Persicimonas caeni: one gene and its partner. The protein of the gene in region 1 interacts with the protein of each later gene in a pairwise test. Links are inferred from orthologs where the notes say so. Each region holds a gene or a part of one and is shown on either strand. Other genes may lie near its edges.

Region 1 (15,499 bases):
GCAAGAGCTTGCTTTCGTCGCCGTACTGGGGTTTGTAGCGCATGCGCACCGTCGCCAAGTTGTTGGTCGAGGCGGCCGCGTCGGGGCTCAGCTCGATTTCGTACAGCGCGGTGACCGTGTGGCCCGGGCCAATCTCGCCGGCGTCTTTGGTGTCGTCGTCGAAGTCTTCGTTGGCCATCACGCGGTTCTCGTAGCCGACCAGGCGGTAGCGCGCGACGCTGGTCTGGTCGAACTCGACCTGAATTTTGACGTCGGAGGCGATGACCTCGAGGGTCGACGGCAGGTTGTCGCCGAAGATGCGTTGGGCCTCCTGCTCGCTGTCGACGTAGAAGTAGTTGCCGTTGCCGTCGCGGGCCAACCACTCCATGGTCGCGTCGTTGTAGTTGCCCATGCCGTAGCCCACGCAGGTCAGGCTGATGTGCTTGTCGCGGTAGTCGCGCACGAGCTGGACGAGGTCGTCGCCGGTCTTGCCCACGTTGAAGTCGCCGTCGGTCAGGATGATCACGCGGTTGTTGCCGCCCTCGATCTTGGCCTGCTCAGCCATCTTATAGGCCGACACGATGCCCGCCTCGCCGTTGGTCGACCCGCCGGCCGACAGGTTCTCGATGGCCGACTGGATCTGGGCGCGGTTTTGCACCTCGGTCGGTTCGAGGACGACCCCATCGGCGCCGGCGTAGACCACGATGCCCACCGAGTCGGACGGGCGCAGGTGGTCGAGCAGCGTGTAGAGCGACTCTTTGACCATCGGCAGCTTGTGCGAGCTCTGCATCGAGCCGGAGACGTCGATCAGGAAGACCAGGTTGGTCGGCTTGAGGTCCTCGACCGGGATCTCCTCGCCCTGCAGGCCGATGCGCAGCAGCTTGTGGTCCTCCGCGCCGAATTTGCTGGGCGCGATCTCCATGTTGATAGAGAACGGATCTTCACCCGCCGGCTGCACATAATCGTAGCTGAAGAAGTTGATATACTCCTCGGGACGCACCCCTTCGGCCGCCGGAAGATACCCGTTGCGGATGTCGCGGCGCATCAGGGTGTAGGAGGCGTTGTCGACGTCGATGGAGAACGTCGAGGTGTTCTCGGTGGCGGTGTCGACGAAGTCGTTCTCCTCCCACTCCTCGTAATTCTCGCCCTCTTGATAGTCGGGATCGGCCTGCTCGCTCGTGCCCGCGTCGGCGTAGCTCTGCGAGTTGTTGTAGTTCGGCGAGCCGTTGTGATCGGGGGCATAGGCATAATCTCCGCCGGTGCTCTCGATATCGCCGCAGGCGGCGAGCATGAGTGAGGCACTGAGTGCGATTAAGGCGCGTTTTGCGAATTGTGTGGGGCCCATTTGCGTCTCCTCCGTTCTTGGTCAGCAGTCATCGAGTGTCGGCTGTACGTCCGGGATACGTCGGGGAGACGGTGCAAATGCGGTGCCGGGCGGGAAAAATGTGCGGGATTGGGTTGTGGAGGGGATCGGGGTGTTGTCGAGGCTGACACGGATGTCAGCGTGGGGACATGGATGTCATGGGGGTGGAGTGTGTAGCTCTTTGCTTCGCGGCGCCCCCCATCCGCCTCGCGCTAAACGACGCGCTCGGCACCTTCCCCCAGGGGAAGGGTTGTCCTTGCGCGAACCACAGTAGTAGCTGTTCGCAGGGTCATCCCTTTCCCTCGGGGAAGGTGGCTGGCGCGAAGTGCAGCGCCAGTCGGATGGGGGGCCCCAACAAGCTACGCCTCCACCTACCCCAACCCCTCGATCTTTCCCTCATCAATCGCCTTCTGCGCCACGTCGCCCAACGCCTTGACCGCGTGGATCAACATCGCAAAGCGCGGGTCGTCGGTGTCGCCCTCCTTGAAGCGGAAGTAAATCTGCTGGCCGATGACCGCGACTTTATAGAGGCCGTAGACGAAGTAGAAGACGATGTCGTCGACCGGCAGGCCGCTCTTTTCGGCGTAGCGATCGACGAGCTCGCGGCGGGTGAAGTTGCCCGGCATCACCGTGGGGCCGAAGCTCATCGCCTTGATGACGTCGGGGTCGTCGGGCTCGACCCAGTAGGCCAGGCTCGTGCCCAGATCCATGAGCGGGTCGCCCACCGTGGCCATCTCCCAGTCGAGGATGGCGCGCACCTTGGTGAGATCGTCGGGATCGAGGACCAGGTTGTCGTATTTGAAGTCGTTGTGGATGATCGAGGCGCCCACCTCGGCGGGCATATTCGCCTCGAGCCACTCGCCGGCGCGGTCCATGGCGGGGATCTCGTCGGTCTGGGCGCGCTTGTAGCGGCCGATCCAGCCGGTGACCTGGCGCTCGACGTAGCCTTCGGGCTTACCGAAGTCTTCCAGCCCGGCGGCCTCGAGGTCGATGGCGTGCACCTCGGCGAGCGTGTCGACGAACGCCTCGGAGAGCCCGCGCATCGTCTGCTCGTCGAGGCCGTCGACCTTGGGCTTGGCGCCGCGCAAGATCACCCCCTCGACACGCTCCATCAGGTAGAACGGCGCGCCGATCACCTCGGCGTCGTCGCAGTAGGCGATGGGGTCGGGGATCTTGTCGAACACCCCATCGAGGTGGCTCAAGATGGTGTACTCGCGGCTCATGTCGTGGCCCTTGGCGATCTTCTCGGCGCCAAAGGGCGGACGTCGGAGCACGACTTCCTTGCCATCGACCTGCAGCATATACGTCAGGTTCGAGTGGCCCGACGGGAACTGCTTGACGGCGATATCGCCGGACAGCTCGGGGACTTCCTGGTCGAGCCAGGTGCGCAACGCGTCGGTGTCGAGCTCCTCGCCGGAGCGGACGTCTTTGGGTTGGTCGATGTGGGTCATTTGTCCTCCCGATACTTGGCCAACTCTTTCTTCGCCACCTGCGACTTGTGCACCTCGTCCGGCCCGTCGTAAATGCGCGCGGCCCGCTCGTGGCGGAACCAATAGGCCAGCGGCGTGTCGTCGGTCACGCCCAGGCCGCCGTGGACCTGAATGGCGCGGTCGAGCACGTTTTGCAGGACGTTGGCCACGTAGAACTTGATGGCCGAAATCTGGATGCGCGCGGCCTTCTGGCCGCTCCTCTCGATCTCCCAGGCGGTGCGCAGCACCAGCATGCGGGCGGCGTCGATCTCGGCGCGGCTGTCGGCGATCTTGGCCTGGACCATCTGCTTGTCGCCCAGCATCGTGCCCGGATACAGCTCGCGGGTGGCGGCGCGCTCGACCATCAGCTCGAAGGCGCGCTCGCAGATGCCGATCCAGCGCATGCAGTGGTGGATGCGCCCCGGTCCCAGACGTTGCTGGGCGATCATGAAGCCGGCGCCCTCCGGGCCCAGCCGGTTGTCGATGGGCACGCGGCAGTCGTCGTAGACGATCTCGGCGTGGCTGGCGTAGTCGTCGCCCGGCTCGCCCATCACCGAGATGTTGCGCACCAGGTTGAAGCCGGGGGTGTCGGTGGGCACCAAGATCTGGCTCGCCTTCATATAGCGCGACTCCGCCTCCGGGTTGGTCACCGCCATGACCACCGCGAAGCTCGCGCCGTCGGCCGACGAGGTGAACCACTTGCGCCCGTTGATGACGTACTCGTCGCCGTCTTTGACCGCCGTGGTTCCCATCTGGGTGGGGTTGGCGCCGGCATACTCCGGCTCGGTCATCGAAAAGCAGCTGCGGATCTCGCCGCGCACCAGCGGGTCGAGGTATTTCGCGCGCTGCTCGTCGGTGGCGTGCTCGATCAAAATCTCCATATTGCCGGCGTCGGGCGCCTGGCAGTTGAACACGTAGTGGCCCACCGGCGAGCGGCCCAACTCCTCGGCGATCATGCCGAAGTCGACCAAGGAGAGCCCCAGGCCGCCGTGTTCCTCGGGCAGGTGTGGCGCCCACAGCCCCAGATCTTTGACCTTCTTTCGCTTCTCTTCGAGCGTCGGCACCAACGCACGAAACGACTTGCCGACAAACTCCGACTCGAGCGGCTCGAGCTCCTCGCGCACGAATTCGGCGATCGTATCGAGCCTCTTTCGCTGCTGATCATCGATCCCAAAATCCACCTTGCTCCTCCTCGTTGGGGGTGAGTGTTTGCGCCTACTCTAACGCAAGCACAACTAAATCACGACCTTGCTGCCCGGCCAAATTGCCGTGTTGTCGGTGTGTAGCTTTTGGGATACAGTAACGACAAACATGTCAACCGTTACACGGGGGCGCGATGACCTATCGCGACGTGCGCTACAAGAACGCAGCCAAGGAAGCACCAGACTTCAGCGACGAGTTTCTTGTCGAGTGCCCCAAATGCCAGGCGTGTGCCTTTCTGTTGCCGATGGGCGAGGACGCCACCGACTCACCTCACGCGAGCGAGAGCGCAATGAACCCGCGCTATCTCGAGTGCTCGGCGTGTTCCTTCCAGCGCTCGTGGAAGCCGGGGGACTTGAACTTCTTGCGCACGCTGGTCAATTGGTTTGGCGAATTGTCGCTCTATCTACGCGTTGGCTGCGGCAGGCACACCGTTTGGGCGCTCAATGTGGCCCACCTGAGCTATCTCGAAGCGCAACTCGAACAGGCCGTCGCAGGTGCCACCGAACTACCCCCGCTGTTGGAGGTGTGGCTCGAAGATGAAGACCCCATCGATATCGCTGCCAGCCTCGCCCGCTTGCGCCAACGCCTGCCCGACAACCTCTCTTCTCAAGTGACCTCGTCGGCCAACTGATCCAGGTAGGTCTCCATAAACTCGTGGCGCTTGGCGGCGAGTTGCCGACCTGTCGGCGTGTAGAAGCGCTCCTTTAGTTTCAACAACTTTTTGTAGAAGTGGTCGACGGCGTACTCCAAGTCGTCGAGCTCGCGTGTGTCGGCGAACGGATCGGCCATGTCGCAGATCTTTCGCTGCAGCTCTCCGTTCACGTAAAAGACGCGCGCGATTCCAAAGGCCCCGATCGCCTCGAGGCGGTCGGCATCACACAGAATTTGGGCCTCGAGCGACTCGGCGGGAACGCCGGCCGAGAAGCTATGCGCCCGGATGGCGTGGTGAACTGCGTCGAGGCGTCCTGCGAGGGCCTCGAGCGATTTGTAGTGCTCGACGGCCGCGTCGGCCGACTTGGTCGACGCGAGGTGGCGCTCGGGGTGGTCCTTGGGGAGGTCGACCACGTCGTGCAGGATCGCCGCGGCGCTCAATGCCTCCCAGTCGACCGTGGCGCCTCGTTCGGCCTCACCGTCGCGGATACGCGCGGCGTTTCGCAGCACGCGCAGGATGTGGCCGAAGTCGTGGCTGCCCGAGTCGCCCAATTCATCGGCCAAAAAGTCGACCGTAGGCGCCACCCAGGGGCGATCAATCAGGGGAGCGATGGCGTCGCGGAAGGTTTTTTTGTTCATGGTGTTACGTCATTCAGAAGTTGGGAGGGCGCAGTCACGTGGCTACTGGCTGAGGCGTGCTCTACGCAGTCGCGTCACGAGTCGTCCGCCCCTCAATATTAATTCCACTTCAATAGAGGGCGCCGCAACCCAGCAAGGCCTTCACACATGTCGCCGCAATCAGTACATTGACCATCAACAAACCGACAACCTCCAATCCCAGAGGCGCCCATGTCCGACGAGAAATTCGAAAGCTTCGACGAGTTCTGGCCGTACTATTTGGCCGAGCACAGTGATCCCACCAACCGCTTGTTGCACGCCGTGGGCACATCGGCGGCGCTGGTATGTGCGGCGGCCGGGGTGTTCAAAAAGAACCCCAAGCTGCTCGCCCTGGCACCGGTGCTCGGATACGCGCCGGCGTGGATCGGCCACTTTCTCATCGAGAAGAACCGTCCGGCGACCTTCAAGCACCCGTTGTGGTCGCTTCGAGGGGATTTCAAGATGCTGCGTCTGATCTTGGGCGACGAGATCGACGAGGAGATGCTGCGTCTCATCGCCGAGGGCAAGACCACCCCCAAGATGCTCGAGGAGCTTGCGGCCGCCGAGTAACTCGCGAGCGGATTGAACCCGCCGATATCGCGCTTATCGTCGATGCCAAGGTGTATTTACTGACCCGGACGAACTGGGAGGAATTGCCATGGCAAAAGACAACGAACGCGCACAAAAACTGCGGCGCCTCGCCGAGTATCACAAGAGCGCCGCGGATCGGTACGGCGCCGCCGTCAAAAACGTCGAGCTCGAAGATTATAGCGACCTGTTTCGCGAGTATCAGAAGAAGCACTCCGATTTTGCCGACGAGCTCGAGGCGCACGCGACCACCTTCGAAGGCTCCCAGGAGGAGATCGAGGAGGTCGAGCTCGGCATGTTGTACGATGATTTGGAGCGCCTCGAGGACAACGTCTCCGAGACCGATCTCGACGCGTTGATCGCCGAGACCAAGCGTGTCGAAGACGAGCTCTTGGAGCAGTACGAAGACGCGATGAACGCCGAGTGGTCGCCCGACCTCAACGCGCAGATCTCCGATCAATTCGCCTCGCTGCAGCGCTCGCGCAGCGAGTGGCAGCAGCGCCGCTAGAACTCCTCGCCGATGAGCTCGCGTAAGGCGTGCTCGATGGCGAACACATGCGGGTCGTGGGCCTCCATCTTGCGGAGGCTCGCGGCCAGCTCGAGCAAGTACTCACGATTGGGCCCGCTAGGACCGTGGGAGCGGTAGATCTGGCGGGCGATTTCATCGACGGGTGCCGGTCCCGCCCACTCCGGATTCTCGCGTGTCGCCACATAAACCAGGGCGTCGCGCACACTCTCTCCCGACCGGCAGTAAACGTTTACCTGGTGGCGCTCGTAGCCACCCTTTTCGCGATGGTCGAGCCGCGCCATGATCTCGTTGGCACGAGCCGGAGCGATGCGATAGGCGCGGCCCCACACCCGAGCCTGGGGCTCACGCAGCAACGTGACCACCCGCCCGGGCGCACCGGGCACCCCGCGGTGGTCGGTCGATCCCTGATAAAACTTGCGCGTCCACCCTTCGAGGTAGCCGTCGCGGTGCTCGACGTGCTCGAAGTCGGGACGCCAGATGAGTGAGCCGTAGCCAAAGATCCACATAGTGTTTGCGTGTTTTCTAGAGAGCACGAATGGGCAACTCGGATGGGGGGCGTCAGAAAGCAAGGCTTGGCTTGACAAAAGTACCCCTCCTAGTACGTTCCAACACGATTGCGCAGGCAAAAATTTATCAACCTCGAGAAGTCGGAGACAAACGTGAGCAAGTACGACGTGGTGGTAATCGGTAGCGGTCCGGGTGGATACGTGGCGGCGATTCGCGCCGGCCAGCTGGGCCTCAAGACGGCGATTGTCGAGCGCGAGAAGACCGAGCGCTTGGGCGGCACGTGCCTGCTGCGCGGGTGCATCCCGACCAAGGCGATGTTGCAGACCGCCGATCTGCTCGCCAAGGCGAGCCACGCCGAGGACTTCGGCATCTCGCTGAGCGACCCGAAGGTCGATATGGACAAGATGGACAAGTATCGCGCGCGGATTGTCAAGAAGAACGCCGGCGGCGTGAAGTACCTGATGAAGAAGAACAACGTCGACGTCCACTTCGGCCACGGGCGCATCGCCGGCAAGAACAAGGTGTCGGTCGAGGGCCTCGACGGCAAGACCACCACGCTGGAGACCAAGCACTGCGTGCTGGCCACCGGCAGCGCCTGCCAGCACCTGCCGTTCATCGAGATGGACCACGAGCGGATCATCGACTCGGACGACCTGCTCCAGATGACCGACAAGCCCGAGCACCTGGTCGTCATCGGCGCCGGCGCTGTGGGCAGCGAGTTCGCCAGCGTCTTTCTTCGCTACGGCTCCGAGGTCACGCTCGTCGAGATGGTCGACCGCCTGCTCCCCATCGAGGACGTCGAGGTCTCCAAAGAGATCGAGAAGAGCTTCAAGAAGCAGGGCATGAACGTGATGACCTCCTCGAAGGTCACCGACGTCACCCGCACCGACGACGGCGTCAAAGTGGTCGTCGAGACCACCAAAGGCGGCAAGAACTCGGCCAAAGAGATCCAAGCCTCGCACCTGCTGGTCGCCACCGGCCGCCGTCCGGTCACCGGCGACTGCGGCCTCGACAAGACCAAGATCGAGGTCGACGACCGCGGTTATATCGCCGTCGACGAGTACATGCAGACGGCCGAAGACTGGGTCTATGCCATCGGCGACATCGTCAACACCCCGTGGCTGGCTCACGTCGCCTCCCACGAGGGCATCTTGGCCGTCGACCACCTCGCCGGCGAGCCTGCCCACCCGCTCAACTACGACCTGGTGCCCAACTGCACCTACACCTCGCCGGAGGTCGCCTCCGTCGGCTTGACCGAAGAGCAGGCCAAGGAGCGCGGCTACGACGTCAAGACGGGCACCTTCCCGTTCTCGGCCATCGGCAAGGCGAGCATCGTCGGCCAGACAGAGGGCTTCGTAAAAATCGTCAGCGAGACGAAGTACGACGAGCTTCTGGGCATGCACATCATCGGCCCGAAGGCCACCGAGTTGATCACCGAGGGCACCGTGGCCATGGAACTCGAGTCGACGGTCGTCGAGCTGTTGCACACCATCCACCCGCACCCGACGCTGGCCGAAGCCGTGGGCGAAGCCGCGCACGCGGTGATGGGGGAGACGATTCATATTTGAGCGGGATTGCAAAACAGCTTTGTCGTGATACAGATACAAACGTCAAAAGAACGCCGCACATAAAACCAAAACAAGGACTTGCGCGATGCGAACCGAAGTCGTCATGCCCCAGATGGGCGAATCGGTAGCCGAGGGAACGGTCACTACTTGGCTCAAGGAGATCGGAGATTTTGTCGAGCGTGACGAGCCGCTCTTCGAGATCACCACCGACAAAGTCGACGCCGAAGTGCCCAGCCCCGTCGCCGGTGTGCTCGTCGAAAAGCACGTCGAGCCGGGTCAGACCGTCGAGATCAACACGATCGTGGCGGTGGTGGACACCGAGGCCCAAGAGGGTGAAGTGCCGGCCGCCGAGCCGGCTCAGGCCGCCCAATCGGTCGGCGACGAAGAGTCGAACGTCGTGTCGCTCGAAGAGGAAAAGACCACCCGCCAGGTCGCGGCTGCAGGTGGGTCGGCCTCCTCGGTGACCGCCGACGCCGGTGGTTTTCCCAGCAAAGCCGAGCTTCGTCGCACTCGCTCGACCCCGGTGGTGCGTCGCATCGCCGCCGAGCACGGCATCGACGACCTGTCGCCCATCCCCGGCTCGGGCCTGTCTGGTCGGGTCACCAAGGACGATATCTTGGAGTGGATCGACCAGGGCAAGCACCTCGAGAAGCCGGCGGCGCCGGCGGCACAGCAAGCCCGGAAAGCCTCGACCGGTGGCACCACCACCCGCGAGATTCACCGCCCCGACATCGAGGTGGGCGAGCGCGACAAGCTCGAGATGCTCACCCCGCAGCGCAAGATGATCGCCGAGCACATGGTCGCCTCCAAGGAGATCAGCCCGCACGCGCACACCGTTCACGAGGTCGACTTCTCGAACGTGGTCGCCGCGCGCAAGGCGCTCAAGGCCGACTTCGCCGAGCGCGGCGTCAAGCTGACCTACACCGCCTTTTTGATCAAAGCGGCCGCCGAGGCGCTGCGCGAGTATCCCACCGTCAACGCCTCGATGGACGACGAGTCGATCGTGCTGCGCGGTGACATCAACGTGGGCATGGCCGTGGCGCTCGACAAGAGCCTGATCGTGCCGGTGATCGACAACGTCGACGAGCTCAGCCTGCTGGGCGTGGCCCGCAAGGTCAACGACATCGCCGACCGCGCGCGCAACAAGCGCCTGAAGCCCGACGAGGTCAAAGGCGGCACGTTCACCCTGTCGAACCACGGTGTATTCGGCCCCGAATTCGGCATCCCCATCATCAACCAGCCGCAGGCGGCGATCATGAGCACCGGCGCCATCAAAAAACGGGTGGTCGTCGACCAGAAGACCGACGCCATTTTGGTGCGGCCGACTTCGATCTGGTGCCTGTCGTTCGACCACCGCATCATCGACGGGGCGACCGCCGACAAGTTCATGCGTCGGATGCGTGAGATCATCGAAAATTGGGCGATTTGAAACCTTCAGACGGTTCAGACATCCAATAGGCGAACATTTAAGAAATGTACTCCGACGTACCCAAAGGAGATTGAGACATGACAACGGTAAATATCACCGCCGAGAACTTCGAGAGCGAAGTCGCCAACAGCGACGTCCCCGTCATCGTCGACCTGTGGGCGCCTTGGTGCGGCCCGTGCAAGTCGCTGACCCCGATCCTGGAGAAGCTCGCCGAGGAGTTCGAGGGCAAGGTCAAAGTCGGTAAGGTCAACGTCGACGAGCAGCCCGAATTGGCCCGCTCGTTCAAGGTCCAGAGCATCCCGATGCTCGTGGCCCTCGACGGCGTCGACGTCACCGATCACCAGATCGGCTTCCGCGGCGAAGGCGCCGTGCGCCAGATGTTCGAGAAGGCCGCCGGCGAATAATCGTCGCCCGCCAACTCGGTTCGCACCACAGAGAGCACGGAGAGCACGGAGGTTTGAAAAACTTCTGGAATTCTCCGTGCTCTCTGTGCGCTCTGTGGTGAACCGAGCGTGCAGTTCGCTTGGCTTGTTGCGCCACGTGTCGTAACTACAATGAGGGCGAGGACAACGCATTCGATTTTTCTACCGACCCAGGTGAGGTACCTATGTCTGGCTCCGCTACAAGCTCGCTTGCTCTTTCGGAAGAGCAACAGCAGCAGCTGGAGGCCATCTCCGCCGAACTCGAGCCGCTGCGCGCGGCCGGTGCACCCAAAAAGGCGCGATCGAGCCTCGACTCGATCCTGTCGAACGTGCCCGAGGCGGAGGACTATCAGTTGTTGAGAGCGGCCTTGTTGGCGCTGCGGGCCGACGTGCACCTCGATCTCGACGAGCCTGCCCGCGCCCTCGAAGACGCCGAAGCGGCGGTGGAGGCCGGCTGGCAGAAGTCGGAGACCTACGACGCCGCCGGCTGGGCCAACTACGGCCTCGATCGGCCGGAAGCGGCCCGCGATCAATTCGATCGCGCCCTCGAGCTCGACCCGGATCGGGTCTCGAGCTTGATGGGGCGCGCACTGGCGCTGGTCGACGTCGACGAGTTCGATCACGCCCGCTCCGATCTGACGCACGCGATCAATATCGAGGGCAACGACGCCGAGCTGTACGCCCTGCGTGGGGACGCGTTTATCCGGATGGGCAAGTTCGACCAGGCCGAGCGCGACCTGATCCAGGCGCGCGAAATCGACCCGGAGGAGTCGGATTATGCCTTGCAACTCGCCCGGTTGATGATGGTGCAGGGGCGCGCCGACGACGCCGCCAATGTGATCGATAAGGCGATCGAGGGCGATGACACCGCCCTGGAGGCGTTGCTGCTTCGCAGCCACATCCATCTGTTGGGCGGCCGTAACACCCAGGCACGCGCCGATGCGATTCGCGCGTCGAATAATTTTCCCGACGAAGCGTTTGCTTTCGTGCAGCTGGCTCATGTCCAACTCGCCGCCGGTCAGGGCAATATGGCGCTCAAAGCCGCCGAGCGAGCCGTCGAGCTCGATCCGAGCCTGTCGGACGCCTACATGGTGCGTGGGGCGGCGCTGCACATGCGCGGCGACACAAAGCAAGCTCAGGAAGATTTCGAGCGCGCCCATCAGGCTCCCGCCGAGCTTCCGATGTTTTTGCTCGGCCCCTGCTACAGCGCCCTGGAGGCCACCGGCTTCCAGACCTCGATGCGTGACATGCTCAACCGCTACTCCGAGGCCGTCTCCGGAGAGAGCGCAGGCGAGGGCGGCCAAACCGGCGCCCACCCGCCGTTTGGCAGCTTCGATCCGATGAGCCTGCTCGGTCAGGTCTTCGACGATTCGGGCAAGATGAAGGGCCGCTTCAAGCCGTTTTTGGAGATGGCGATGAAAAACGCGCCCAATATTCTCAAGAACGTGCCGCCGAGCCTGCTCAAGAATGTCGGCGGGCTCGACCCGTCGCAGCTCGAGGATATCGACCTGTCGGAGCTGTCCTCCGATCAGATCGAAGAGCAGATGCGTCAGTTTTACGAGATGATGCAGTCGGGGGAGAACCCCTTCGAGGGAATGAACGGAAACCAGCCGTCGAGCGACGGTGACGACGACGACCCCGACGGCGACGTCTAGATCGACATTGTGCGAAAAATTGGCGTTGTGCCAATGGCGCGGCGCCGAATGAATCGGGTTCGGCGCTGGACAAATCGGGTTCCATCCTCCATACCAATCGGTCGACCGACCACCCAAGTGTGTTGCGTCGTCCCCATCGAAAATCTCACAAGTACCTGTAGATAAAGAGCGTTTGCGTATGTCGAAACTCGTCATCGTCGAGTCGCCGGCTAAGGCGAAAACGATTGAGAAATACTTGCCCGGAGACTTCCGAGTCTTGGCTTCACTGGGCCACGTTCGCGATCTTCCCGACAAGAAGAGCCAGCTTCCTAAAAAGTATCAAAAGGAGGATTGGGCTAGCTTGGGCGTGGATATCGAGCACGAGTTCGAGCCGATCTACGTCGTCAAGGACAAGCGCTCTAAGAAAGCGATTTCGGAGCTCAAAAGCGAACTCAAGAAGGCTGAGGAGCTGTACCTCGCGACAGATGAAGACCGCGAAGGTGAAGCAATCAGCTGGCACTTGGTCGAGCTTCTCAATCCCAAGGTTCCCACCCGACGCATGGTGTTCCACGAGATCACCAAGTCGGCCATCCAAGAGGCGCTCGAGCAGACGCGCGACATCGACGTGCACCTCGTGCAGTCGCAGGAAGCGCGCCGCATTCTCGACCGACTGGTGGGCTTTCCGCTGTCGGGGCTGCTTTGGAAGAAGATCGCGCCCAAGCTCTCCGCCGGCCGCGTCCAGTCGGTCGCGGTGCGCGTGTTGGTCGAGCGTGAGCGTGAGCGCCGCGCCTTCCGCACCGGTACGTATTGGGACCTGAAGGCCGCGCTCGACAAAGACGGCAGCAAATTCGACGCGGATCTCGTCTCCATCGACGGCACCCGCATCGCCAGCGGCAAAGACTTCGACAAGGACACCGGCAAGATCGCCGAGGGCAAGGATGTCCTGCTCGTCGAGGAGGAGATGGCCAACGAGCTGCTCGACAAGCTCGAGGGACTCGACTGGCGCGTCCAGTCGGTCAAAAAGCGCCAGTACACCACGTCTCCTAAGGCGCCGTTCATCACCTCGACGCTCCAGCAGGAGGCCAGCCGCAAGCTCGGCATGTCGGCCTCGCAGACGATGAGCATTGCTCAGCGCCTGTATGAAAGCGGAAAAATCACCTACATGCGTACTGACAGCGTCAACCTGTCGAAGCAGGCGGTGACCGCGGCACGCAAGGCTGCCCGCGAGCAGTACGGCGACGATTACGTGCGTGACGAGCCGCGCATCTACTCGTCGAAGTCGAAGGGCGCCCAAGAAGCTCACGAGGCGATCCGCCCGGCTGGCGAAGAGTTCGTTTCGCCCAAGAAGAGCGGGCTGAGCGGCCGCGAACTCAAGCTGTACGACCTGATCTACAAGCGCACGCTCGCCTGCCAGATGGCCGACGCCAAGAAGACGAGCACCTCGGTCGAGCTGGTCGTCGACGTCGACGGCAAAGAGGTCGTCTTCCGCGCCAACGGCCTGAAGACCGACTTCGCCGGCTTCATCAGCGCCTATCTCGAGTCGAGCGACGACCCGGAAGCCGAATTGGCCGACCAGGAAAAGCACCTGCCGCCGATGAAAGAGGGCGACGGGGTCGACTGCACCGACGTCGAACCGATTCGCCACGAGACCAAGCCGCCGGCACGCTACACCGAGGCGTCGCTGGTCAAGGTGCTCGAGGAAGCAGGCGTCGGCCGCCCGTCGACCTACGCGTCGATCATGAGCACGATCACCCGCGATGATCGCTACGCCCGAAAGCAGGGCAAGACGCTCATCCCGACCTACACCGCGTTCGCCGTCGTCGAGCTGCTCGAGGATTACTTCCCGGGCCTGGTCGACCTGCAGTTCACCGCCCGCATGGAGGACGATCTCGACGAGATCGCCCGCGGCGAGGGCAGCAAGGTCGAGTACCTGCACCAGTTCTACCGCGACGAAGGTGCCTTCGACGACCAGATCAAATCGGGCGAAGAGGAGATCGACAACGAAGAGGCGCGCGTGGTGCACCTGTCCGATTTCCCGGCCACGCTTCGCGTCGGCCGCTTCGGCCCCTACGCCGAGTGGGAGGCGGACGGTGAGACCAAGAAGATCGACGTGCCTGAAGATATCCCGCCCGCCGACCTGACCCTGGAGCACCTCGAGGAGCTGTACGCCGAGCGCGAGCAGTGGCCCAAGGCGCTGGGAGAAGATCCCGAGACCGGCAAGACGGTCTTCCTGAACAACGGCCGCTATGGGCCGTACGTCCAGCTCGGCGAGCGCATCAAAGGCGAGAAGAAGCCCAAGACGGCCTCGGTACCGCCCAACGTCGAGCTGCACGACGTCGACTTGGACCAGGCGCTCACGTATCTGTCGCTTCCGCGCGTGCTCGGCGAGCACCCCGAGGACGGCAAGCCCATCGAGGCCGCCATCGGCCGCTACGGGCCCTACGTGCGCCACAAGCGCGACTACCGCAACCTCGACAACGTCGATAAGGTCTTCACCATCACCTATGAGGAGGCGATGGAGATCTTGAGTCAGCCCAAGAACAACCGCAGGCGCCGCAAGGTGCTCAAGGAGCTGGGCAAGGATCCCGAGAGCGGCAAAGAGATCAACGTCCTCGACGGACGCTACGGTCCCTACGTCAAGCTCGGCAAGACCAACGCGTCGCTTCCCAAAGGCGTCAATCCCGAGGACATGACGCTCGAAAAAGCACTCGAGTTGATCAAAGAAAAGCAGAAGTGATCGCGTGATCGAGGCTTCGCGGAGCGGCTGTCTGCTGCCCGCGGAGCACTCGCCGGTGCAGCCCCGAGGCTCGCCTCGGGGTCATGAGCGCCAAACAGAGAATCGCGAAAAAATCGAAAACGCCGGCAACTGCGTAAGTTGCCGGCGTTTTTGCGTTTTCTTGGTTTTCCACATGCCTGTGGAGAAAAAAGTTTCGCCGAACACGCAACGATTTGGGCCTTTTTGCCGAAAACAGTAGTAGAGCCGGAGTTCACCCGTGACCTGCTGCGGATCGAACCGTGAAGATAAACAACGAGAACACGACCCAGGCCGAACGCCTCGATGAGCCCGCCGACAAGAAGGGCACCAAGAAGTCCGAAGACAAGAAGGACTTCAAAGAACTCTTGAAGGGCAAGGGAGGTGAAAAGGGCAAGAAGGCGCCGAAGGGTTCCCAGAAGAAGACCGTCGGTGACCGAGCGGCCCGCCAGGCGTCCGAGCAGCGCACCGCGACCGGGCAGCCGGGCAAGCAGACGCTCGGGCAGGCTGATGGCTTCAGCCGTCGCCTCAAAGGCGGTGAGCTGCAACTCGGACGTCAGCTCGAGCAAAAAGACCGGCTCGGCGCCGAGCGTCAGGTCACCCAGCATCACGACGAGGCGCGTGTCGAGCACGGCCACCGAAAAAAGCATCACCGCCAAGTACACACCGAGCACGCGCAGAAGGCCCGGCGAGGGCAAGATGTCCGCGCACCGAAACAAGATGGCGGCCCGAGACAAAACTCGGGCCC
Region 2 (15,187 bases), 2.9 Mb from region 1 along the record:
CGATGTCGGTGATCATCGCGCCGATTGGCTCGATGTGCAAGGCGTGGTGCGTCTCGGACGCCAGACCGGAGCGTTGCGGTCGCTCGCCGGCCGATCCTGTCTAAGATCAAGGACGAGGATTCGATCGGCTCGCCATCATCAACGCTCGAGGGACCCATGGCATATCGACTGCACGAAGTTCATCCGTCGCTGGTTCACTATCCGCTGACGCTCCTGCCGATATCGGTGGGGGCCGACCTCGTGGGGACGCTCACCGGCAGCGACAAGCTCAAGGAGATTGGGCGCCTTTCGATGGCCGCGGGGGCGGTCTCGGCGCTGTTTGCCGGTCTGGCGGGCTTGGTTGCCCAAGAGGAGGTCGACCTCGACAACGAGGAGGCCCACGGCATGCTCACCTCGCACCGTAACCTCAACCTCGGGCTGATGGCGGGCTCGGCGCTGATGGCCTGGCAGCGAAGCAGGTCAGAGCCGGGGCCGGGCTACCTGGCGGCCGGGGTGGGCAGCATCGCCGGGTTGATGTGGAGCGCGTATCTGGGCGGCAAGCTCGTCTACAAGCACGGCGCCGGGGTCGAGCGGGCCGGCGGAGTGCTCGAAGGGGAGTCGCCCGAGTTTCGCCGCGGGCAGACCGCCGACTTGTTTCGTAAGACCGGCCGCCACCTGAAGGTCGGCTCGTCGCATACCGTCGAGCACCTCAAAGAGGGCGAGATTGCGCCGGTGATGCGTGAGCGTCGCGGCGGTTCGAAGACGAACGGGCAGCGGCCGTCGCCCTGAAGGGTGTGCGCTTGGAGTTGAAGGGGCGGCGCGGCTTGTGCCAGATTGGGGGCCGGTTTTCGACTCCCGAATGGAGGTAGCAGATGCGGCTCGTTTTTCGATTGGCGGTGATGGTGTTTCTGGCGGGCTTGGCGGCTCCTGCGTTCGCACAGGACGCCGGCGAGGCGAAGCTCGGCGCGGACGAGCTCGCCAAGAAGGTCGTCGAGGCGACCGGTGACCCGACCGAGCTCGACAAGCTCGCCTTTACCTTCGTGGTCGAAAAGGAGGGCAAAGCGGTCGTCAGCCGCCGGCATATCTGGAAGCCGAAGGCGGGCGAGCTCGAGGTCAAAGCGGGCGAGCAGACGATCGAGCTGACCCAGCTTCACGACCACGACCTGAGCAAGCTCGCCGACGACCCGAAGGCGAACGCGGAGACGTGGAAGAAGATCGCGCCGAAGAGCACCCCCGAAGAGGCGGCCAAGGCGTGGGCCTGGTTCGTCAACGACAGCTACTGGCTGCTGGTGCCCTCGAAGCTGTTCGACCCGGGTGTCAACCGCAAGCTCGACGAGCAGGGCCGGCTGGTACTGACCTTCGGCGACGTCGGGCTCACCCCGGGCGACCGCTACATGATGACCGTCGACCGCGACAATTGGCAGGTGAAGCGCTGGGATTTCGTGCTCGAGAGTGGCCGAAAAGGCGGGTTCGCGTGGACCGACTACAAGAAAGTCGGCCCGCTCGAGTTGTCGACGAAGCGCGTGGCCGACGGCGGCAACTTCGTCATCCGCTTCGAGGACGTCGAGGCCGGCGAGTGAACCGTTTGCCTCGACAGGCCTTAGGGTGCGTCAATGCCGACGACGAAGCTTCCGACCGTGTTGTCGGTGGTCTCGTCGGCGAAGGGGAGGGCGCCGGTAAAGCCAGCGGCTGCGACCACACGGCCGTCGGGCAACCAAACCAGACTCTCGGGGTACATGTAGAAGGAGGCGGTCAGATTATATACCCAACTCGCGCCCGTTTGCCCCGGGTTGATGAGGAGTGCGTTGCCGCGGCTTTCTTGGAGATGTGCCGTCGCGCTTGCGAAGGTTAGGGTCTCGTCACCGGGGCCGGTTACGTCCGCCAGAATGAGTTCGGCGCCCGAATCGCGCAACACGTATTCCTTACATGCCTCGTCGAGGGGGTTCTTGAAGTGGCGCAGCGAGGGCGGCAGTAGCGTCGCGCCGTCGACGTCGATCTGGGCCAACACCACATCCGAAATGCCTTCGGGCGCATAAGTGATCCCGTCGAGGGTCGTAGCCGCCACCAGCGTGCCGCAGAGGCGCAGATCGCCGGCTTGATCGACGGCGATTCTCTCCAAGAGGACCCCCTCGACGTTTTGTTCCGCATGGCCGGGGCCCCGCGCCGCGCCGGTCGTGTGAAAGTCGAAGACGAGCGATTCGTCGAAGCCGAGGTTGGCCACGGCGAACCCCTTCGTACCTGCGAGAGACAAATGCACCCCGTTGAGCATTTTCTGAGCGTCGATTCGACGGAGCCAAGCGGAGCCATCTTCAATGGTACCGTCTGCGGCGAGGCCGAACTCGAGCAGGACGAGTCCGTCGTCGTTGATCTCCAACGTCTCGCCGGCGGCATAGCCTCCAAACTGTAGGTCAGGGTTGACGACGGCCCATAAATCGCCCTCCGAGTCGAACGCGAGGTCCTTGACCTCGAAGTCGGTATACGCCCACAGACGTCGGTAGGAGACGAGTTGCCCGTCGGTTTTGGACAAGACGAGCAAGACGACCTCCTGCCCCCATTGTTCGGGATCGCCGAGGGGCACTTCTGTCTCGTCGACAGTGACCGCTGCATCGACGTCGATGCCGACGACCACGTAGTCATCGTTGACGGCGATTCGGCTGACGCCTTGATTCTCGACACTTATGACCGGCTGGACCCATTGCACGCTTCCGTCATCGCCCATGCGCGCGATGACCGTGTTGCTCGCCTGGCGCTCCACGACGACGTCGCCGAGTTCGACGCGGCCGGTGAAGCTGGCTGTCATATAGAGCTCGCCGTTGGCGTCATGGGTCATATCGATGGAGTCGAGGATGCCGGGGAGCTTCGTCCACTGCACCGAGGGACACCCGGCGAAGTCGGCAGATGCGTCGACGCTCCCGTCGCAGTCGTCGTCGAAGCCGTTGCAGGTCTCTTCGGCGTCGGGGTTGATCCAGGCCGCGGCGTCGTTGCAGTCGCCGCCGTCGGGGGTGAAGCCCTGAGGGCGATCGCAGGCGAGTGTGCTGTTGTCGGTGGTCCCCCAGCCGTCTTCGTCGGCGTCGCGAAAGTAGGTGGTCGGCCGGGTGCCGTCTTCGCACTGCGGCGCGGCGTCGGCTTCGACATCTTCTTCGACGTCCCCACCCACGTCGGCGCTCGACGCGCCTACTGGTCGGCACACACGGTTATTTGTCTGCGGCGACGGCTTGCACTCGTAACCGGGAGCGCAATCGGCGGTCGTCTGGCAGACGAAGGCGGTGCTGGTGTCGTAAACCTCCGTCTGACAAGCGGACAGGCCGCTCAGAAGGAACCCCGCGCAGGCGATGAGCCATAGCTTTGTCGTCATCTTCATGGTCCCCTCAGAAGCGCGTGGTGAAGGTAAACTCGACTCGGTCCGCGCTCGCGCCCAGGGCGAGGTCGGTGTCGGAGGCCGTGTCGGGAGTGGAGGCGGCGTCGGCGGTGAACAGGTAGATGCCGACGCTGGTGATCACGGCGCCGGTGATGGCGGTCGCGACCGCGGCGGTGTCGAGGGTGTTGGCCCGGTCTTGGCGCTCGAAGGCGTCGGCTTGAGAGACTCCCTCGACCTGATTGAAGCCGTTTCGGTCGGCGGCTTCGAGGTCGCTGCGAATGCTGCGTGCCCAGAGGTGCAGGCCGCCGGCGGCCAATAGCGCCGCGCCGCCGGTGGCCGTCGCCGTCCACGCCCAGGGCTTGAGGTTTGCCGGCTGGCGTTGGACGATGATGCGCACCGCGCCCGATTTGGCGGGTTTTTCGACGGTGGTCGTCGAATCTCGGCCCGATTGGCACGCCTCGTCGAGTTTGACGAGGTAGTCGTCCTTCTTGCTCGCGATGAATTGTGGGTCGGGTTTGGCGATGGCCGCGACCTCTTCGACGCGGCTGAACGCCGCTCGTGCTTGCTCGCAGCGCCCCATCAACTGGTAGGCGCGCCCCAGGTTCAGGTAGGTGATGTTGAGCGCGCCTTCCTGAAGGGAGTCTTCGAGGAGGTTGATCGCCAGAGAGTATTTCCCCTGCTCGATCGCCTCGACCGCGCGCGTGTTCAACTCGAATTGTCGATCAGAAGGCTCGGCGATGGGTTGGTCGGCGAAGGCCGGTGCGGACCATAACAGCGTCGAGACGATGGCGAGTAAATAGCTCACCCGGTACAGATGCTTCATTAAATTTCCGTTTGATACACGTTGAAGCGCCGGAATTGTGCCGTGCAGGTTAGAATAACCAGTTCGCCGCTGCAACGAGGCATCGAGGTGGCCGGATGGTGGTAGGTCGTCTGCGGTGTTGTGAGAGCCGCGGGCCTCTGGCATCATGGCCAAGCGTTCATTCCTGAAAGCGATTCAGTCGATGGCCAATGTGAGCGGAAAATGCCCGTCTTGCGATGCGCAGGGCGAAGTAGGTGCGCCTTGTAAGGGCAAGGCGTGTCAGAAACGCGGCTACCACTTTATCCCGGAATCGTTCTGGGAGCGCGCCCATGCCGGGAAGGACGGAACCCCCGACCCGCTCATCGGCTTGTTGATTGGCGACTTCCTGGTCGTCGACCTGCTGGGAGCCGGCGGTTTCGGCAAGGTGTGTCTGGCGCTGCAGAGCCCGCTGTTCCGGCTGCGCGGCGCGCTCAAGCTCATCGAGTTTCCCAACGACAACGAGGAGTTCCAGAAGGCGCTGCTCGAAAAGTTCCAGGGCGAAGCCGAGGTGCTGGCCGAGCTGAGCCACCCCAACATCGTGCGCCTGATCAAATACGGCACCCACCGCAAGCGGCCGTATCTGGTGATGGAGTTTCTCGAGAAGGGGATCACGTTGCGCGACGAGATCTTTCGTCGAGCGCGCGCCAAGAAGGCGTTTACCCAGGAGGAGTTGCGCCACATCTTCGAGCAGCTGCTCAACGGATTGGAGGCCGCCCACGCCCAAAAGATCATCCATCGGGACCTGAAGCCCGAGAATATCATGCTCCAACGCGTGGTCGGCAATCCGTACCACGTGCGCATCCTCGACTTCGGCATCGCCAAATTCGTCGAGGGGCAGGGGACGACCAAGTGGCCGCTGGGCTCGCCGAGCTACATGGCGCCCGAGCAGGTCGGCTTGCAGAATCTGGGGACCTGGACCGACCTGTACGCGGTGGGCGTGATGTTCTTCGAGCTGGTGACCGGTCGGCGCCCGTTTCCGGGCAGCTCGGACGAGGCCATCATGGCCAAAAAGCTCAAGGACGATTTCGACCCCTTCGAGCAGGTGGCCGACCTCGAGATTCCCGAGCCGACCGTGGCCTTCATGCGCCGGGCGATCGCCAAGAATCCCGAAGACAGGCACCAGATCGTCGCGGAGTTCCGCGAGGACATGGAAGTGGCGCTCGGCGAGCTTGCCGGCCAGGGCGGCGCGATCGGGCCGGGCGGCCGCGAGCTGACGTTTTTGCTCCAGTCGAAGGATATCGTAGAGCTGGGCGATACCTCCGCGCCCACACGCCTCGGCGAGTCGAAGCCGCCGGCGATGCCGGGCGAGGATGAAGAGAGCGAGGGCGGCAAGAAGGCTTCGTCGGGTCTGGGCAAGATTGCCGGGGTCGGCGTAGTCGCCGCGCTCCTCGCCGCCGGCGCGCTCGGGATCGGGAGTTGGCAAGGGCTGCTGGGGGCCGACGAGGGCGAGCCGTCGACGCCGCGAGACGAAGCCGTCGTCAGCGCCGCGGACGCCGGCGCGGACGCCGACCTGCATGGGGTCGCCGAAGAAGGAAAGGTCGCCGAACATGCGGTCACTGAACAAGGTGTCGCTGCGGAGCTGTCCGACGCGTCGACCGCTGCGTTGGACGCCGAGGCAGAACCGGAGGACGCGGGAGAAGCGCAGACGGACGCGTCCGACGCCGGCGACGTCGATGCGAATCCCGACGTGGGCCCGGCGCTGCCCGCTCACGCCATCGTCGGGTTGTCGGCGGGCAAATACCACACCTGCGCGCTGCGCGCCGACGGCAAGATTCGCTGCTGGGGTGCCAACCTCGAGGGCGAGTTGGGCTTGGGTCATACCCGAAAGCTCGGCGATAACGAGGCGGTCAACTTTGTGGACCCGCTCGACCTCGGCACGCCTGCCCGCCAAATCGCGGTGGCCGGCGACCGGGACTCGTCGTTTAGCTGTGCGCTGCTCGAAGGAGGCAAAGTGCGCTGCTGGGGCGCGAATGCTCACGGCCAACTCGGCTATGGACACACGAACGCCATCGGAGACGACGAGGGCTTGGAGGGGTTGCAGGACGTCGCGCTAGGGGCCAACGCCACGCAGCTCGCCGCCGGCGCCTCGAAGTTCGGCTCGCATGTATGCGCGCTGCTCGAAGATGGGACGCTGCGTTGCTGGGGCAGCGCTAAATTCGGCAAGCTCGGCTACGGGCACACTAACGTTATCGGCGACAACGAGCTGCCCACGGCGACCGGCAAGGTGGCTACCGGCAGCAAAGTCGCCGCCGTCGCCGCCGGAAAATACAATACCTGCGCCATCCTCGAAGACCGCTCGATGCGCTGCTGGGGATGGAATAGCGAGGGCCAGTTGGGGCTTGGGCACACCGAAAATGTCGGTGACAACGAAATCCCCGCCAGCGTCGCTCCCGTCGATGTGGGCGGCGACGTCGAGCAGGTCGCGGTGGGCCGGCGCCACATCTGCGCGGTCATCGAGGGCGGTGACGTACGCTGCTGGGGCTGGAATAACCACGGCCAACTCGGCCTCGGCCACACCGACAATATTGGCGACGACGAAACGCCCGCGTCGGTCGACCCCGTCGAGCTCGCCAGCGACGCTCAGCAGGTGGTGGCCGGCGAGTTGCACAGCTGCGCCTTGCTCGACGACGGAGGCGTGCAGTGCTGGGGTGACAACAAGTTCGGCCAGCTCGGCTACGGCCACGAAAACCCCGTCGGCGACACAGCCACGCCTTCGACCGTCGGCAAAGTCTACCTCGGCGCCAAAGCTACCGCGCTCGCCGCCGGCGCCTACCACACCTGCGCGCTGCTCGAAGATGGCAACGTGCGCTGCTGGGGCTACAATGAACACGGCCAGCTCGGCTACGGGCACTCGAACGACATCGGAGACAACGAGCCGCCGGGGAGCGTCGCAAATGTGGCGGTGGAGTGAGCGGGTGGAGGTATGAGCAACGATACCAACCAAAACGAAAACCCGGAGCCGTATAAGGTCGTCGCCGGGTTCGGCGAAGCCGAGTACGTGGTCGAGCGCAGTCGGTTCATCGGGCGTGCGTTGCCGGTCGAGTCGGAAGACGAGGCGCTCGCCTACGTCGATGAGGTCAAAGAGGAACACTACGACGCGCGTCATGTCTGCTACGGGTTTCGCATCGGACGGGGCTCGCAGACGATCGATCGGTGCAACGACGACGGCGAGCCGGCGCGTACCGCCGGGCTTCCAATCTGGCAGATTCTGGAGGGGCGCGAGATTACCGACACGTTGGTGGTGGTGATCCGCTATTTCGGAGGCATCAAGCTTGGGATGGGAGGGCTTGCGCGGGCCTACCGCGAGGCGGCCAGGCAAGCGCTCGACGAGGCCGGGGTCGAGCAGCGGTTTCCGTCGGTCGATGTCTCATTGAGCGTGCCGTACGCGATGCACGGCAAAGTCGAGCATCTGCTCGATCAGTTCGAGGGGGTTCGCGAGCGTGACACCGACTTTACGGCCGATGTCACGCTGCATTTGTCGATCTATCGACGGGACCTGGGCAAGGTGACGAAGCGGTTGGCCGCGCTTCTCCAGTGCGAGCCCGGCGAGGTCTTCGACCAGTCCTGACTGGGCATGCTTGCGGGGTTGGGGCGGCGCTTCTGTTGCCCCTGCTCGCCTTTCGAGGCCGTGTTCGGGCTTTGTCTCGGCAGTACGGCGGTGACGCGAAACTCTTCGCCGGACTTTGCTTCCGACCAACTTCCCCCCATCTCCCGTGTCAATTCGGCGGCGAGGCCCAGAGGCGTCGAGCCGTCGAGGGTGTTGCGCCGCAGAATACCGAGCAAGTCGAGGCGCAGGCTGCCCCGGGGCTTGCGGGGGGCGACGATTTCGAGGCACGCCCCCACCGAGCGCGAGCTGACGCGCACGCTGCAGTGGTTGTCACCCTCGGAGTCGAGCATGTAGGCGGCCAGCATGATGTAGACGAGCTGATACAGCCGCGGCCGGTCGGTGCGAAGGTACGCCGGGCGAAGTTGCAATTCGACGTGGGCGTTGAGAAAGCTGCCGAGCTGGTCGTGCACCCGCTCGACGGCGTCGGCCAAGTTGACTCGCTCGCTGTGGCCGCTCGACTCGGCGGCCAGCATCTCGAGCTCACTCACGATGCTGTGGATGCGGTTGAGGTTGCGCCCCAAGCGATCGACCATCAGCGCCATCTTGTCGTCGTCGTGAGGCACCATCGCGCTAAGCTGGCGCAGATAGCCCACGCAGGTGGTCAGCGGGTTGTTGAGCTCGTGGCCGACCGCGCCGGCGAGATCGGTCAGCGCATGCTCGTCGGCGACCATTGCCATGTCGTCGTCGATGGGCGCCAACACACGGTCCATCTCGAGCACACGCTCCATGTCGATGATTTGAGTGCGCTCGAGCGCTTGTTCGTCGCGCACGGTCGTGCGCAGCGACTCCGGCTCGTCGTCGAGCTGCCAGATGAGCATCTCGGGATTGGTGTCGTCCGCCGGCGCGCGCCCGTTCGATGAGCAGAGCCCGGCCGGCACACTCTCCTCTTCGTCTCGCCGTTCGCGTTTGGCCCACCCCATCCGAATCGTCGACGGGCGGTCGTCCCACTCGTCGGAGTCAGACACCTTTTCGTCGCGAATCCACTCGTCGGTCGGGGGTGTGTCCTCTTCGACACACGGCTGCCGCTCGCTCTCCGGAATCTCCAGCGTCGGACATTCCTCGAGCGTCATTCGGTCGGTGGTGTTCCTGCGGAGCGAATCGTTGTTTCGCTCGTCTGTCATCGCATGCCCCCTGTCGGCGTCGGACAGAGTTGAAGTTGGTCACCACCCCTGCCTGCGAAGGTGGACTTGCAGCACACAAGTCCGCCTCCACGACGACATACGACGGGTGTAACACGCCTCGAATTTCCCCAACTCGAGCGCCGCTGGCCTCCCTGCTGGTCGCTCGAGCTACTTCTAGTGTTTCCTCTGGTTGGCCAAAGTAAACGCATCGAGGGCGACCGCCAAATGATAATCCACACCGGATTGACCGGGATTTGTCACCACCGCGTCACCCAGAATACAGTTGTGGAGGCTCGAAGGCGCCGATGCATCGCGTCGTACGTCGCTTTGGCAGAGAGTTTGTCCTACATGTGAATACATGGCGCGGTGCGCAAATTTTTCTGGGCTCTGTTTGGCGTGTTTGCCAAACCGCCCTGACAGGCCGTACGAGCCCTAAGGTGGGCGATCTCTGCGGTCTGCCGCGCCAACCCCTCACGTGCTCGAGTGAGCGCAATGTTCACGGGGAAAGGTGGGTTCGGGGTTAGATTTGAATTCGGTTACGAGTTAGATTGTAGAATCTGCACGGGCCGGAGAGACTGCCTCGGCCGGAGCCCGAAGAACGTCGAATAACCTGGAGGAACGCCTCGTGACCACCCCCATAAAAGTGCTGGAGCGCTATACCGTGCGGAGCGCGGTGCGCATGCCGCGCATGCTCGGTGAACGCCTGTTCGGAGCGCCGCCGACCAATGATCTGGGCGTGCCACTCGACTATCAGACCCACATGATGCTCAGCTTGGCTGATTATGTTGGCCAACCACAACTGCACGAGTTGGGTACCGAGGGGGCGCGCGCCGAGTACGAGCGAACCAACCTGATGTGCAACCTGCCGGTGTGCAAGCTGCGCGAGATCGAGGATCGCCGAATCGACGGGCCGCACGGGCAGATCCCGGTACGCATCTATCGACCCTCACACGCGCCAGGCCTGCCAGCTTGCGTTTACTACCACGGCGGCGGCTTCGTCATCGGCGGACTCGACGGCTACGACGGGCTATGCAGCGCGCTGGCCGAGCGTGGCCGGTGCGTGGTCATCAGCGTCGACTACCGCCTGGCACCAGAGCACCCCTTTCCCGCGCCGATCGACGACAGCCTGGCTGCCTATCGCTGGGTGCGCGACCACGCCGACGACCTGGGTATCGATGCTGAGCGCATCGCCGTCGCCGGTGATTCGGCGGGCGGCAATTTGGCCACAGTGGTCTGCCAGCAGCTCGTCGAGGCCGGCGAGGAGCCGCCGGCGTATCAGTTGCTCATCTACCCGACGACCGATCAGATCGGCGAATACGCTTCACATCGCCATTTCGGCGAAGGCTTCCTGTTGACCGGAGCGATGATGGATTGGTTTACCCGGACCTATCTTTCCGGCTACAGCGATTTGGACGACCCGCGTGTCTCGCCGCTTCGCTTCGACCGCCTCGATAAGCTGCCCCCGACGAGGGTGATCACCGCCGGGTTCGACCCCCTCAGGGACGAGGGCATTGCCTATGCCGAGCGCCTCGCTGACGCGGGCGTGACGACCGTCCACCGCAGCTTCGATCGCCTTATCCACAGTTTTATCACCATGGGCGGTCTGCTCGACTCGGCGGGCCACGCCGTGGCCGATATTGCGCATGGGCTCCGCGATGCCCTGCATCGCGCGTAGTGGTAAGGACGTTGGCTACAAGTGTTTGGCAGCGGCCTCGACGGCCGCTTCGACGTCGGCGTCGTGGCCGTGATCGGCCAGCGCCTCGGCGACTGCGCGCACGGTTTTGAGTAGCTCCTCGGGCAGGGTGATCACGTGACCCATGTGGCCGACGCGGAAATAGTCCTGCTTTCGACCCGGGTAGAGCCCACCGGCGACAATCACGCCGCGCTTTTTGATGTCGGCCAACATACTCGCGTCGACGCCCTCCGGATACATGATCGCGCTGAGGGTATTGGCGGCGAGGTCGTCGGTGGCCGGGAAGAGCTCCAAGCCCAGCGTCGTCCAGGCGGCGCGCATGGCGTCGGCGGCGACCTGGTGGGCGTTGATGCGCGCGGAGATGCCGCGCTCGCCGCGATATTCGTAGGCGAGGATCTCTGCCAGGCTGGCCTCGAGGGCATTGACCAGATTGGTCGCCGGCGTCGAGAAGTAGCTGCCGCGGCGCTCTTCGTAGGCGTTCATGATGGGGAGCCACTCTCGCCAGTCCAACGACATCGGTGGGGGCTCGGAGAGTGCCGCGCGTGCTTCCATGGCGCGAGGGCTGGCGACCATCAGCGCGAGCCCGGGAGGCACGCCGACAGCCTTTTGTGAGGCAGTCAGATAGACGTCGGCGCCCCATTCGCTCATCTGAAAAGCTTCGGCGGCGGTGGCGCAAACCCCGTCGAACACCGACAGGACATCGTACTGGCGAGCGAGCTCGCAGATCGTCTCGGCGTCGATGCGCACGCCGGTCGAGGTGTCGACGTGGGTGGCAAAGATGGCGTCGACCGGACGCGCCTCGAGTGCTTGCTTTAGGCCGTCGACGCTGGGCACCTGACCGGGCCGGGCGCCCACTTCGGTGAGCTGGACGCCGCGGCGACGAAGCATCTCGGCCATGCGATCCGAAAAGTAGCCGGTGTTGACGACCAGCGCGCGTTGGCCGGGCTCGAGCAGGTTGCACACCGCCATTTCCATGGCGATGGTCCCGCTGCCGGCGATGACGAACGGTTGGCTGTCGGGGCCGGCGCACCACACCTGGCGCATCATCTCGATGGAGCTGCCGAAGTTTTCGATAAAGTCGGCGGCGAGATGGCTCGGCGGAGGGGTTTCGAAGGCCTCGAGTACGGTCGGAGAGACCTCAATCGGGCCGGGGATCATCAACAGATTCTTGTTCGGCATCGGCTACCTCAATCGATACGACGAAATTCGATCTGGAACGCAGCCAGTATCCCACAGTTGTGTGCAGGTGCAAGGCCGGCGACACTACGGTTCGAAGCCGTAGGTGTCGAAGACCTCGCGCAACTCGTGGGCGATGAAGCCCTTGGAGAGTCCATACTGTTCGAGGGAGTAGGAGTGGCTGCTCGTGTGCTTGTCAGCGCGGGCGAGTTCTTCGCGCACCCGCCGGCGCACGTCGTCGGTGAGCGGGCGGTCGAGCCACGCGTAGATGCGCTCGAGAGTCGCCTCCGGGGCGCTGACGAGGTCGTCGAAGCGAATCGTGGTCATCTTCCCCGGCCCCAACTCGGAGCGCGCCCGGTGCATGCGCTTGTAGTAGTCGATGGCGAGCATGGCCAGACGCCGGCTCGGCGCGCCGTCTTCGGGCAACGAGGGCGAAACCGCCGCCCAGGCGGCACGAAACATGCTCACAAATGAGGGGATGCTCTTGTAGGGGTGGCGCACCAGGTGCACGAAACGCGCCTGGGGAAAGGCCGTACGCATGGTTTCGAGTCGGCCGGCCATCAATACGCTCTTGTCGAGCAGTTGTCCGTCGGATTGCTCGGCCTCGAAGATGCGCTGGACGCTGTCGCGGTAGTAGCGCGCCAAGCGCTCGCGCACCGGGGCGGGTAGCGTGTCGACGAAGCCTGCCTCGTGGGCGGCGTCGAGTTCGTGCAACAGAAGATAGAGTCCGGGGCTGAGCAGCGTGAGTACGAAGAGCCCCTCGTCTTCCTCGGGCCTGGAGAAGCCGAGCTGGTGGATGCCGTCCCAGCCGTCGAAGGCGAGGCCCTCGAGTTTATCGAGCGCCCAGCGCAGTGGGCCGCCCACGCGCTTGTCGAGGCGTTCGAGGCCGTGGATGAGCCGAATGATCGACACCGACGGCAAGATGGTGTGGTACAGCTTGAAGTGGGCGAAGTCGTCGTCCAGAGACATCAAACGATGCAAAAAGGTGGTGCCGCTTCGGGGCGCGGCGACGATAAAGATCGGCTCGCCCGGGTCGCGGTCGCGGTAGCCGGGAAACAGCACGTCGTCGAGCGCGCGCCCCATCCGCACGCCCGCGTAGACCATCCGATGCGCGGCGAATAGGCCCAGCGCCCAGCCGATGCGGCGCAAATCGGGCTGCGTGATCGACAGAGTGGTCTTCGCCACTGCGCGTAACGTAGTTTGATCGACGAAGATGGGATCACGCTCAGCAGGCCGGGCCATTGTCTATCCACTCTCGAGGGAAGCACAATTTAGCCCAAACTTAAGACGCGTGCACCCAATGTGAAGCCGAATGAGCGTGGCTGGCTCGCGGTGGGGCGTTTGACGTCATCCCTTGTGGTGTTTAGCGTCCCGACGCACGTTCTCTGATTTTGTGACTCTCCACTTCAAGGAGCACTACTGTGATTAAACTCGTCGTCAAGACACCTAACGACGGAGAACTCCAGACTATCTGCACTCGGGAGTACAACGAAGCTAGCTTCGTGATGCCCGAGCCGCGAAACGTCCTGTCCATCCCCAACGAAGAGGGTGAGGACGAGACGCGCTACTACGTCGAAAACGTCATCCACCACCTTGCCGACGACCAGCCCGAGCTTCAGCTCGTGGTCCGTGACGAGGAAGAGGTCCTGCGCCAGGTGCGCCAGCAGCGCCAGCAGCAGATGCGCCAAATGCAGCAGCTCCAGCAGTCCCAGGGCGGCCAGGGCGGCGGCAACCCGTTTAGCAAGGGCGGCAACAGCGGCAACAACAGCCCGTTTAGCCTGTAAGTCCAGCCGGACATGTCCAAGCAGCCGAAAGAGCCTGGCGGTGCAAGTCCTTGCGCCGCCAGGCTTTTTTGTTTTTAGAAAGGTCATTGGCTACTACCGGGGGGGCGTCTATGATGAAGACCAGAAGAGTCAACAACGTATCAAAGGTAGCGAAGCAACCAAGGCCTCGAGGTGAGTATGCGTCTACGTCGGCGAATTGCCGCTCTGATGACGATGGTGGTGCTGTGGGTTCCGATTTCGGTTTCCGCTCAGTCAGCGCCTGCAGCAGCACAAGCACAAAAAGCAGAACAAGCACAGAAGGCCGAACAGGCACAAGAGCAAGCGGAGCACGACCAGTTACGGCAGGTAGCAGCGCCTACCGAAGAGGCGCGGGAGACAGAGCAGACAGACGAGGACTGGTGGACCCCATGGTACTTGGTCGACTACGGGCTCATCGCTGCGGGAACCACCGCGTTGATCGTCGGCGAAGAAATTGAGCCTACCTACGACGCGGGCATCGGACCGGCCTACAATCCGGATGATCCGGCGAGCTTCTTCGCAAGCCCCGACGCCCAACTCGTCGGCGAGCGCTTTATCGATGAACACCAGGGCGAGACCGTGCCGGCCTCCTGGGTGATGGGCGCCATCGGCGGCGCCACGCTCTATCTGGGCGCGCTCGAAGGCAAGGCGTGGGCCGACGGCTCGGGCTCCGCTCAGCAATTTCACGACATGATGATCGGCTTTCTGGAGACCACCGCGCTTACGGCCGGGGTGACCAACTTGGTCAAGCCTTCGGTGGGCCGGCTGCGTCCCGACTTCCAGGACCGCGCGCTGCGTCACGTCTGCAGCACGGACGCGCCGTCGAACGTCGACTGTGACGGCTACCGAAACCAGCCACTGTCAGACGATCCCGACGAGGCCGAGGCGATCTTGCTCGACGGGCGGCGGAGCTTCTTCTCGGGCCACAGCTCCAACGCGTTCAGCGTGTTCACCTACACCTCGTTGGCCATCGGCGGGCACTACGTCTGGGGCGACGACGCCACCCCTCGAAGCCGCGCTGCGGGCATTTTTGCCCAAAGTCTGCTGATGACGACGGCCTCGTATGTGGCCGGCTCGCGCCTAATTGACGGGCGCCACCATGTCAGCGACGTACTCAGCGGAGCGGCGGTCGGACTGGCTTTTGCCAACTTCTCCTACTGGCGGCGCTTCGACCTCGCCGGCAACCCGCGTGGTCGAGACCTGCAGTTCTGGGAGCAAGTCGACCTCGACATCGAGCTCGGCCCGGCGCCCAACGGGGCCGGCGTGCAGCTTACGGTTCGTCACTGAGAGAGGCCCCAAGACAAATATTGAGCAGCGGGAACTACCAGTCAGCGCTCGTTTGTTGGACTGACGCACCAGTCACCCTTGTGTGTAAATCGCCTTGTGATTTACCTTGGGGCGTGATTGTGTTATTGAAAGACGACGTTCACGAAAATCAGTACCGATGACTGAGTATGCAAACAGAGCAGGGTAGTACCTCGCCCTCCGTGAAGTTCTCGCACGGGGGCGACTTTCGCCGCACGCTGCAAAAGCGTGTGAAGCATTACTTCAAAGACACCGGGCTCGATCAACGCGATCAGCCTGCGATGTATCTCAAGACCGCCGTCATC

The links.
Region 2: the proteins of topA (region 1) and FIV42_RS23075 interact in binary tests that used the Escherichia coli proteins (3 or more experiments, as listed by UniProt). The link is inferred for Persicimonas caeni from one-to-one orthologs.

Annotation. Positions count from the first base shown.
Region 1 is NZ_CP041186.1:3,355,525-3,371,023, reverse strand. The notes cover bases 11,886-14,967. They hold topA (type I DNA topoisomerase), read left to right. Parts: upstream 11,886-12,198; coding sequence 12,199-14,736; downstream 14,737-14,967. Other genes in these bases: FIV42_RS12430 (tetratricopeptide repeat protein), read left to right, coding at 11,886-12,020. Outside these bases: FIV42_RS12485 (vWA domain-containing protein), read right to left, coding at 1-1,324; FIV42_RS12480 (phosphotransferase family protein), read right to left, coding at 1,714-2,793; FIV42_RS12475 (acyl-CoA dehydrogenase family protein), read right to left, coding at 2,790-3,992; FIV42_RS12470 (hypothetical protein), read left to right, coding at 4,148-4,645; FIV42_RS12465 (HD domain-containing protein), read right to left, coding at 4,621-5,304; FIV42_RS12460 (DUF962 domain-containing protein), read left to right, coding at 5,515-5,892; FIV42_RS12455 (DUF2383 domain-containing protein), read left to right, coding at 5,981-6,418; FIV42_RS12450 (gamma-glutamylcyclotransferase), read right to left, coding at 6,415-6,972; lpdA (dihydrolipoyl dehydrogenase), read left to right, coding at 7,099-8,514; FIV42_RS12440 (dihydrolipoamide acetyltransferase family protein), read left to right, coding at 8,600-9,943; trxA (thioredoxin), read left to right, coding at 10,021-10,347; more of FIV42_RS12430, read left to right, coding at 10,551-11,885; FIV42_RS12420 (flagellar hook-length control protein FliK), read left to right, coding at 15,015-15,499. UniProt on the Escherichia coli protein: Releases the supercoiling and torsional tension of DNA, which is introduced during the DNA replication and transcription, by transiently cleaving and rejoining one strand of the DNA duplex.
Region 2 is NZ_CP041186.1:6,220,350-6,235,536, forward strand. The notes cover bases 6,154-8,923. They hold FIV42_RS23075 (IMPACT family protein), read left to right. Parts: upstream 6,154-7,101; coding sequence 7,102-7,746; downstream 7,747-8,923. Other genes in these bases: FIV42_RS23070 (RCC1 domain-containing protein), read left to right, coding at 6,154-7,089; FIV42_RS23080 (histidine kinase dimerization/phospho-acceptor domain-containing protein), read right to left, coding at 7,662-8,906. Outside these bases: FIV42_RS23050 (DUF2231 domain-containing protein), read left to right, coding at 157-768; FIV42_RS23055 (DUF2059 domain-containing protein), read left to right, coding at 852-1,559; FIV42_RS23060 (putative metal-binding motif-containing protein), read right to left, coding at 1,580-3,340; FIV42_RS23065 (tetratricopeptide repeat protein), read right to left, coding at 3,348-4,160; more of FIV42_RS23070, read left to right, coding at 4,306-6,153; FIV42_RS23085 (alpha/beta hydrolase), read left to right, coding at 9,532-10,581; FIV42_RS23090 (pyridoxal-phosphate-dependent aminotransferase family protein), read right to left, coding at 10,597-11,778; FIV42_RS23095 (sulfotransferase family protein), read right to left, coding at 11,863-12,960; FIV42_RS23100 (hypothetical protein), read left to right, coding at 13,197-13,559; FIV42_RS23105 (phosphatase PAP2 family protein), read left to right, coding at 13,737-14,864; FIV42_RS23110 (fatty acid desaturase family protein), read left to right, coding at 15,032-15,187.